DNA from 2 places in the Mesorhizobium sp. WSM4810 genome. Region 1 is predicted to be linked to the other one. Evidence: predicted binding sites of a transcription regulator. Region 1 holds the regulator's gene; the other holds the start of a gene.

Region 1 (5,133 bases):
TGCCGCTGCGCTGATCGTCGGCGTGCGTGCCGGCATCCCCGAAGAGATAAACGAATCGATGCGGCGCACCGGCATCTACCACATCATCTCCATTTCCGGCCTGCACATGGCGCTTGTCGCCGGCACCGTCATGGGATTGCTGCGCGGCGCCTTTGCGCTGTTTCCCGACTTTTCGTCGCGCCGGCCGGTCAAGAAATATGCGGCTGCTGCCGCACTCGTCTCCATCGCTGCCTATCTGATCTTTTCCGGTATCGTGGTCGCGGCTGAACGCAGCTTCATCATGCTGGCGGTAATGCTTGTCGCCGTGCTGTTCGACCGGGCGGCACTCACCATGCGCAACCTGGCGATTTCGGCCATCGCCGTTATCGTCGTGTCGCCGCACGAGGTGGTCGGCGCAAGCTTCCAGATGTCGTTCGCCGCGACTGCGGCTCTCGTGGGCGCCTATGCCGGTTGGTCCGACTATCGTGCCGACAAGGCCAAGGCGCCGCGACAGCGACGGTCACCGGTCGCTTTCGTCACGCGCAAGCTCGTCGCCGGGGCAGGCACCATCGCAATGACGTCCATCATTGCCGGCAGCGCCACCGCGCTCTTCGCCATCTGGCACTTCCAGCGCGTCTCGCCGCTCAGCCTGTTCGCCAATCTGGCCGTCATGCCGATCGTCACGATCGTCATGTTCCTGGCCGTCCTCAGCGCCTTGGCAATGCCTTTCGGCCTCGACGGCCCTTTCCTCTACATGATGGGCAAGGGCCTGACGGCGATGATTGCAATTTCGGGATGGATCTCGGAGCGTTCGCCGGTCGATGCAGTCGGCCTGATTTCGTTGCAATCGGTTCTGCTGGTGACGGTCGCCCTGGTCATCGCCACGATGGCGACGACATGGCTGCGACTTGCGGCACTTCCCTTTGCGCTCGCCGGCCTGCTGACGATTTCCGAGACGCGCACCCCCGACGTGCTGATCTCGGAGGATGCGCATCTGGTGGCGCTGCCGATCGGCGGCGGCGAACTTGCCGTCAACCGGATGCGTTCGAACGAATTCACCACCGACAACTGGAAACATGCGCTGGTTTCAACAACGATCGTCGAGCCGGAGACATTCGAAAAAGGAGATGTGCGGTTCGACATCGCCGACCCGGCCGACCTGCCACCGGGAGCGCCTTTCACCTGCACTGCCGGCCTGTGCTTGGCCCGGCATCCGTCCGGCGCGCTCATTGCGCTCGCCGACAACCGCAAAACCGCGCGGCCGGCCTGTGCCTTTGCGGATTTGATCGTCATCGACGATGCCACAGCCTATTACAAACCCTGCCGCAACCCGCTGGTTCTCGTCGTCACCAAACGGCAGCTCGCTCGCATGGGCAGTGCCGCCGTCTTCTTCGATCCGCTATCGGCGACGACGCGCGCAGAAATCCGTTTTGCCGTCAGACAGCCATACAGGCCCTGGCATGAGCAGCGGCGGTTTTCGCGCGAGGCGAGGGGCCTGCCGCCATACCTCAGGGCCGAGAAACCCAAGAAGCCTGCCGTTCAGTAACGCCGGATCAGTCCGACGAGCTTGCCCTGCACCTTGACCCGGTCCGGCCCGAAGATGCGCGTCTCGTAGGCCGGATTGGCGGCTTCCAGTGCGATCGAGGCACCTTTGCGGCGGAATCGCTTCAGCGTCGCTTCCTCCTCGTCGACCAGAGCGACAATGATCTCGCCAGGCTGGGCGGTGTCGGCGTTGCGGATGATGACCGTGTCGCCGTCGAAGATGCCGGCCTCGATCATCGAATCACCCTTGACCTCCAGCGCGTAGTGCGTGCCGCCGGTGATCATGTCCGGTGGCACCGAGATCGAATGCGTCTGGTGCTGGATGGCGTCGATCGGCACACCGGCAGCGATGCGGCCCATCACCGGTATGGAGACGGTGGCAACGACGTCGTCGTCATTGCCGGCCGCACGCATGCGCGAAGGCGCCGGCTTGATCTGCCGTCCGAGGCCGCCCTGTCCAAGGCCGCCTTGCCCAAGGCTGCCTTGAATGACGCTCGGCGAGAATTTGCGCGCCGCATTGAGGCCCGGCGCGATCGAATCGGGCAGGCGCAGCACCTCCAGCGCGCGGGCGCGGTTGGGCAGGCGGCGAATGAAACCGCGTTCCTCCAGCGCCGTGATCAGCCGGTGGATCCCCGATTTGGAGGCGAGGTCGAGCGCTTCCTTCATCTCATCGAACGAGGGCGGAATGCCGCTTTCCTTCAGCCGCTCGTGGATGAACATCAGCAGTTCATGTTGTTTGCGTGTCAGCATCGCGACCCCCAACAGAATCAGAAAAACAAACCCAGAACAAACACTATCTGTTCCATTTGTGTTCCGCAACCATTTAAAGTTTAATGAATGTGTTGACGCTTTGTTCAGCGTAGCATCAGCACGCTGCAGGCGGCGCCCGCTGCGGCCGCGGGAGCGAATGGCTCGCGCACGACCAGTCCGTTGGCGTCGGCCAGCATTCTGAGCATCGAGGAATCCTGGATACTGAACGGCGTTGCCTCAAGCGTGCCGGCTTCTTCCTTCACCACCGCGCGTACATAGTCCTGTCTGAGATCGTTGGCCGGCATGGCGGCGCCAAGCCGCGCCTGACGCATGTCCTGGCGGAAAGCGCGGCCGCCGAGCCGCGCCAGCAGCGGCTTCAGAAAGAGCTGCGTGCAGACCAGGCTGGCCACCGGATTGCCGGGCAGGCCGATGCAGCGGATGTCGCCCAGCCGCCCGAACATCAGTGGCTTGCCGGGCCGCATGGCGATTTTCCAGAAATCGAGCGCCATGCCTTCACCGGTCAGCACGTCATGGACGAGGTCGTGGTCGCCGACCGAGGCGCCGCCCAGCGTAACGATGACGTCCGCGCCTGCGGCGACGGCTTTTTTCACCAGCGCGGCGATCGCCTCCTTGCGGTCGGGGGCGATGCCGAGATCGAGTGCGCAGGCGCCGACCGAGCGGGCCGCGGCGGCGACGCCATAGGCATTGGAGGAGATGATCTGGTCGGGGCCAAGGTCGCTGCCCGGCGGCAGCAATTCGTCGCCGGTGGCGATGATGGCGACCAGCGGCCGTTTCACCACGCTGACCTGTTGGTGGTTGGCCGATGCCGCCAGCGACAATGCCGCCGGATCAAGCAGGCGGCCTTTCTCCAGCAGCGCGTCGCCCTGCGAGAAATCGAGCCCGAGGCGGCGGATGTTGCGGCCTTCAACCGTCGGCGCGGTCACTTCGACGATGCCGCCGCCGAGGTCGCGGACATTCTCCTGGATGACGATGGTGTCGGCGCCAGCGGGAAGCGGCGCGCCGGTGAAGATGCGCACGGCCTGCGCCGGGCCGACTGTCCCGGCAAAGCCGCGTCCGGCCGGCGCCATGCCGATCACCGAAAGTCTCGCGGGCACGGAGGCGACATCGTCGGCCCGCACGGCATAGCCGTCCATGGCCGACGCGTTGAATGGCGGCTGGGTGCGGAGCGCGATGAGCGGCTCCGCCAGCACGCGGTCGGCGGCGTCCATCAGGGCGACGCTTTCAGCCTGCAAGGGCGCAGCGTCCTCAAGCAGGTGCTCGAGCGCCTGGGCGACCGCAAGCAGCGCCATTATCGGCCTGCCCCCTGGGCGTCCGCCTTGTAGTCGCCGGATTTGCCGCCGGTCTTTTCCATCAGCCTGATGTTGGAGATCGCCATGCCGCGGTCGACCGCCTTGGCCATATCATAGATGGTCAGGCAGGCGACCGAGACGGCAGTCAGCGCTTCCATCTCGACGCCGGTCTTGCCGGTGACGCGGGCCAGCGCCGTGACCTTCAGACCGGGCAGCTTCGCGTCCGGTTCGATATCTACCGATATCTTGGTCAACAGCAGCGGGTGGCAGAGCGGGATCAGCTCATGCGTCCTCTTGGCCGCCATGATGCCGGCGATGCGCGCCGTGCCCAGCACGTCGCCTTTCCTGGCATCGCCGTCCAGAATCATTTTCAGCGTTTCGGGCCGCATCGAGACAAGACCTTCGGCGATCGCCGTGCGCGTCGTCTCCGCCTTGTCGCCGACATCGACCATATTGGCTTCGCCTTCCGCGCCAAGATGGGTGAGGGCGGCCGACATCGTCAGGTCACCCTGGAGCGACGTCCGTCCGTTTGGACGCACAAAGCACGCTCTAACGCTTTGTATCTATGCATCATGCTCTCCGAAAAGCGATTCCGACTTTCGGGCAGATGCATTGGCGGGCGCCTTGCCCGTCAAAAGCAGGTGCGTCGCAGTGGCCACGTCCAGTTGCCGCATCAGGCTCTCGCCGACGAGGAAAGTGCCAATGTCGCTCCGTTCCAGCCTGCGGCAGTCCTGGTGCGAGAAAATACCGCTCTCGCTGACCAGCAGCCGGTCGGCCGGCACCATCGCCGCGAGCCGCTCCGATGTCTCGATGCTGGTTTCGAATGTCCGGAGATTGCGGTTGTTGATGCCGATCAGCCGCGACGACAGTTTCAGCGCGCGTTCCGTCTCGGCCTCGTCATGCACCTCGACCAGCGCGTCCATGCCGAGCTCGAAAGCCGTCGTTTCGAGTTCCCTGGCTACGGCGTCATCGACGCTCGCCATGATGATCAGGATGGCGTCCGCGCCCCACGCACGGGCCTCGAACACCTGATAGGGCTCGAACAGAAAATCCTTGCGCAAAGCCGGCAATGTCACGGCGCTGCGCGCATCGGTGAGGAATTCAGGCGCCCCTTGGAAAGACGGCGCATCGGTCAGCACCGACAGGCAGGCAGCCCCACCTTTGGCATATGCCTGGGCCAGCGCCGGCGGATCGAAATCGGCGCGGATCAGGCCCTTGGACGGGCTCGCCTTCTTGATCTCGGCGATCAGCGCGAAACTGCCGGATTTGCGTTTGGCTTCAAGGGCCGAGAGAAAGCCGCGCGGTGCATCGGTAGCCCTCGCCCGTGCCTTGATTTCGGCAAACGGCACCCGTGCCTTCGCCGCCGCGATCTCGTCGCGCTTGTAGGCTTCGATCTTGCGCAGGATATCAGACACGGCGCTATCCGTTTGAAATCTCGACCAGCCGGTCAAGCACCTTTAGCGCCCGGCCGCTGTCGATGGCTTGCGCCGCCGTCGCCATGCCATCGGCAAGCGTCGTCGCCTTTCCCGCCACCACCAGTCCGGCGCCGGCG
Region 2 (5,133 bases), on a different contig from region 1:
GAGCCGCCCCAAGGCAAAGCTCGACGACATCTTGTCGGTGCCGGTAGCGGTGCGGCCGAACTGGTCGCCGGAGGAGGTCCAGAACGAGCTCGACAACAACGCGCAAGGCATTCTGGGCTATGTCGTGCGTTGGATCGACCAGGGCGTCGGCTGCTCGAAAGTGCCTGACATCAATGACATAGGCCTGATGGAGGACCGCGCGACGCTGCGCATCTCCTCGCAGCACATCGCCAACTGGCTGCATCACGGCGTGTGCACCTCAGACCAGGTGATGGAGACGATGAAGCGCATGGCCGGCGTCGTCGACCGCCAGAACGCAGGCGATCCGCTCTACCGGCCGATGGCCCCTGACTTCGACAAGTCGATTGCCTTCCTCGCCGCCTGCGACCTCGTCTTCAAGGGCCGGGTCCAGCCCAACGGCTACACCGAGCCGGTGCTGCACGCGCGGCGGTTGGAGCTGAAGGCAAAGGAAAGACCCTCGATAGCGCGCACAGAGTTCTAGTATAACCCGACGGATATTAGCAATTGCTAAACATCGTTGTCCCGGTGCACGCGATCTGCTACGATTTAACCACCGACAAACGGCTCTGGGAGGCCGTGGGTCCGACTTCATGCACAAGAACTCAAAACCGGAGAACGGCCATGACACGGCTTCTGACGGTCGCTGCCCTTGTGGCGGCGGGCAGTTTGGTTGCGATGCAAGGCGCAGCCGCCGATGACGCTGCGATGATCAAGAGCGCTGAATCCGCCGCACCCCCCGCTGTATCAAGCGGCGCTGCGATCCACGCCATGGATGAGAAGGGTGCAATGCGCACACTGCGCGAGGGCACAAACGGCTTCTGGTGCATGCCGGACAACCCGGCCACACCTGGCCCGGATCCAATGTGTGGCGATGCCAACGCGATGGAATGGGCGATGGCGTGGATTGGAAAAAAGGAACCGCCCAAGGGCAAGGTCGGCTTCATGTATATGCTGGCCGGCGGCACCGATGGCAGCAACACCGATCCTTATGCGACGAAGCCCGAGGAAGGCAACAATTGGGTGGAGACTGGACCGCACGTGATGATCGTCAACGCAATGGATATGATGCAGGGCTATCCGGCTGACCCCAAACCTGACACGTCCAGGCCATATGTGATGTGGGCGGGCACTCCCTACGCACATCTCATGATCCCGGTTAAGTAGCTGCCGCGGCGGGCCGGGCCGGTCACCCTCCCTCAAGGGACCCTCAAGGGGGGGAACGTGTCACGCCGCCTGCGCCATTCGCTCCGAACTCATGCGGTACGAAATCGCCTCGGCCAGATGGATGCGGCCGACAGTCTCGCTGGCCTCGAGATCGGCCAATGTCCGCGCCACCTTCAGCACCCGGTGATAGGCCCGCGCCGAAAAGCCGAGCTTTTCACTGGCATCCCTGAGCAGCGACAAGCCTGATGCATCCGGCATCGCGATCTCCTCGATGACAGAGGGGGAGCAGTGCGCGTTGGTGGTGACGGAGGTCGCGCCGAGCCGCTCGAAACGTTCGCGCTGGGTTGTCCGCGCGCGGGCCACGCGCAGCGCCACATCGGCACTTTTCTCCGCCCGGTCCGGCCGGATCAGATCGCTGGCCGAGACCGCCGGCACCTCGATCCGGAGATCGATGCGGTCGAGCAGCGGGCCTGATATGCGCGCCTGGTAGTCGGTGCGGCAGCGGTCGCCGCGCAGGCAGCGATAGCCCGGCTCGCCGGCCATGCCGCAGCGGCACGGGTTCATCGCCGCGACCAGCTGGATGCGCGCCGGATAGGTGACGCGATGATTGGCGCGGGCGATCATGCAGTCGCCGGTCTCCAGCGGCTGGCGCAGCGCATCTAGCGCCTGCGGCGAGAATTCGGGAAACTCGTCGAGGAACAGCACGCCGTGATGGGCCAGCGAGGCCTCGCCCGGCCGCACGCGCAGGCCGCCGCCGACCAGCGCCGCCATCGAGGCCGAATGGTGCGGCGCGCGGAACGGCCGCCGGTCGGTCAGCTTGCCTTCGCCAAGCTCGCCTGCCACCGAGGCGATCATCGAGACTTCGAGCAATTCCCGCGGCGCCAGCGGCGGCAGGATCGACGGCAGCCGCTGCGCCAGCATCGATTTTCCCGATCCTGGCGGACCGATCATCAGCATGTTATGGCCGCCGGCCGCCGCCACTTCGAGTGCCCGCTTGGCGGTCTCCTGGCCCTTGATGTCGGCAAGATCCGGCAGGTCGCGCGCCGAGGCATGGATGCCGGCCTCCGGCCGCGACAGCACCTGCGTGCCGCGAAAATGATTGGCGATGGCGATCAGGCTGCGCGGCGCCAGAATGTCGAAATCCTTGCCGGCCCAAGCCGCTTCCGGGCCGCAGGCGAAAGGGCAGATCAGGCCCTTGCCTTCGGCATTGGCGCCGATCGCCGCCGGCAGCGCGCCGGCCACGGCGGCGATGGTGCCGTCGAGCGACAGCTCGCCAAGCACGACATAACCGGCCAGCATGTCGCCTGGAATGGCGCCAAGCGCCGCCATCAGGCCAAGCGCGATCGGCAAATCGTAATGGCTGCCTTCCTTGGGCAGGTCGGCGGGCGCCAGATTGACGGTGACCTTCTTCGACGGCATCGACAGGCCCGATGCGTGCAGCGCCGCCTGCACCCGCTCCCGGCTTTCGGCCACCGCCTTGTCGCCGAGGCCGACGATGTGCATGTTGACCTTGCCGGGCGCGATCATCACCTGCACGTCGACCGGCACGGCCTCGATGCCCTGGAAAGCGACCGTACGGACCCGCGCAACCATCTTTTCTGCCCCCGGACATGGGCCCGCCCGAAGCCCATGCGATCATGCCGCGAACGGCGTCTTCTGAGACAACCACAGATTTTGGGCAAAGGCAAGAACATTACGGGAACAATCGAACGTGGTGCCTTGATGGCGTCGCATCGGCTACGGATCGGAAACCGCTGTTCCGGCAAGCATGGGTGCTACTTGCGCTTGTCCTCAACCGCATCCCAGAACAGGCTGGCGATATCGGCGCCGCCGAAGCGTTTTACCTCGCGCACGCCGGTCGGCGACGTCACGTTGATCTCGGTCATGTAGTCGCCGATCACGTCGATGCCGACGAGGATGAAGCCGCGCTCTTTCAGCGACGGGCCGATGCGGGCGCAGATCTCGCGTTCGCGCTCCGTCAGTTCGGTTTTTTCGGCGCGGCCGCCGACATGCATGTTGGAGCGCGAATCATGCTCGGCCGGCACCCGGTTGATGGCGCCGACCGGCTCGCCGTCGATCAGGATGATGCGCTTGTCGCCGGCTCGCACCTCCTTCAGATAGCGCTGCACGATGTAGGGCTCGCGGAACATCTGGCCGAACATTTCGAGCAGCGAGGCGAGGTTGCGATCGGCCTCATGCAGGTGGAAGATGCCGGCGCCGCCATTGCCGTAGAGCGGCTTGACGATGATGTCGCCGAACTCCCTGCGGAAGGCGGCAACCTCCTGGCTGTCCTTGGTGATCAGCGTTTCCGGCATCAGGTCGGGGAACTCGGTGACGAAGATCTTTTCCGGGCTGTTGCGTACCCAGGCCGGGTCGTTGACCACCAGCGTCCTGGGATGGATGCGCTCGAGGATATGCGTCGTGGTGATGTAGTTCATGTCGAAAGGCGGGTCCTGCCTGAGCAGGACGACGTCCATCTCCGACAGGTCGGTGCGCACTTTCTCGCCGAGCGAATAGTGATTGCCCTTCTCGTCGCGGACCTGCATTTCCTCGACGCCGGCAAACACCTTGCCGTCGCGCAGCGACAGCCGGTCGGGCGTATAATGGAACAACTGGTGGCCGCGTCGCTGCGCTTCCAGCGACAGCGCAAACGACGTGTCGCCGGCAATCGAGACGGTGGAGATGTGGTCCATCTGGACAGCGATTTTCAGAGGCATGGCGGATCTCCGGCGGATCGGATGGGCTGCTTGCCCTTACAACCTCCCCGGTCATCTGCCAATCGCGACATTTTGAGGATTGCCTGCTGGGCGTAGCTGAGGCGCAGGCGGAGCGCCTTGCCCAGTTCGGCTGCGCCGGCAGCAACGATTCCTGTTCGGCGGGCCGGTTGGTTTCGATGCCACGCTCGGCTATCTCAGAAATTCCCTCCGTGGCACCTTGCGCTCAAGGCGATCTGACGAGCGACTTGTCAGACATAAGCCCGCGAATTTGCGTTTTCTCCCTTGCTCCCCCGACCGGTCTGGCTAGGATGCGCGCCGACCGAGCCTACGGCGCCGCGCGTCCTTTTGGATGCGCAAATGACGCTGTAGCACTTTGATTTTGCGCATGGTCCTTCCGAAAATCGAAATCGATTTTCGGGGCCACGCGCAGGGAGAAAAAAATGATGCCATCGGCGCGCTTTGCCGACCTTGAGGGCGCTTCGGTGCTGATTACCGGCGGCGGCTCCGGAATTGGCGCGGCGCTGACCGAGGGTTTTGCCCGCCAGGGGGCAAAGGTCGCCTTCATCGACATCGCCGACGGCCCGAGCCTGGCGCTGGCCGACCGCATCGAAAAGGATCTCGGCCGCCGCCCCCTCTATCTCAAGACCGACATACGCGACGTCGAGGCGCTGCGGGCTTCGGCCGCCAGGGCGGCAGAGGCGCATGGCGACGTCACCGTGCTGGTCAACAATGCAGCACTTGACGATCGCCACGCGGTGGAAGACGTCACCGTGGAGTTCTGGGACAACAACCAGGCGGTCAACCTGCGTCCGCATTTCTTCTCCGCACAGGCGGTGGCGCCGGGCATGAAGCGGGCCGGCGGCGGCTCGATCATCAACTTCACGTCGACGTCGTTCCTGATCAACCACCCCGACATGCCGGCCTATACCGCCGCCAAGGCGGGGATCGTCGGCCTGACCAAGGGGCTTGCCGGCAAGCTCGGCGCCGACGGCATTCGCGTCAATGCGATCGCACCCGGCTGGGTGATCACCGAGCGGCAGAAGCAGCTCTGGGTCACCGAACAGGCGCTCGCCGCCCACGTGGCCAAGCAATGCATCAAGCAGGTGATGCAGCCGGAAGACGTCGTCGGCACGGTGCTGTTCCTGGCGTCGGACGCTTCGCGCATGCTGACCGCGCAGATGCTGATCGTCGACGGGGGCTTCCTGTGAACTCAGCGAGCAACGTGCCTTCT

What was found. The regulator LexA, encoded in region 1, represses DNA repair genes until DNA is damaged. The targets are predictions, from matches to a motif close to TGTTCNNNNTGTGTTCNG.
Region 2: the regulator LexA is predicted to act here: its motif matches at 2,872-2,889, upstream of AC0L3O_RS11250 (YifB family Mg chelatase-like AAA ATPase).

What each region holds. Positions count from the first base shown of each region.
Region 1 covers NZ_JBVVQV010000017.1:136,874-142,006, reverse strand. The annotation lists gene AC0L3O_RS23235 (ComEC/Rec2 family competence protein) at 1-1,525, shown strand, start outside; gene lexA (transcriptional repressor LexA) at 1,519-2,271, opposite strand; gene AC0L3O_RS23225 (molybdopterin molybdotransferase MoeA) at 2,376-3,581, opposite strand; gene moaC (cyclic pyranopterin monophosphate synthase MoaC) at 3,581-4,078, opposite strand; gene trpC (indole-3-glycerol phosphate synthase TrpC) at 4,145-4,996, opposite strand; gene trpD (anthranilate phosphoribosyltransferase) at 5,001-5,133, opposite strand, start outside.
Region 2 covers NZ_JBVVQV010000006.1:68,893-74,025, reverse strand. The annotation lists gene AC0L3O_RS11260 (malate synthase G) at 1-502, shown strand, start outside; gene AC0L3O_RS11255 (hypothetical protein) at 643-1,185, shown strand; gene AC0L3O_RS11250 (YifB family Mg chelatase-like AAA ATPase) at 1,246-2,778, opposite strand; gene gshB (glutathione synthase) at 2,961-3,902, opposite strand; gene AC0L3O_RS11240 (SDR family NAD(P)-dependent oxidoreductase) at 4,343-5,110, shown strand; gene AC0L3O_RS11235 (2-dehydro-3-deoxygalactonokinase) at 5,107-5,133, shown strand, end outside.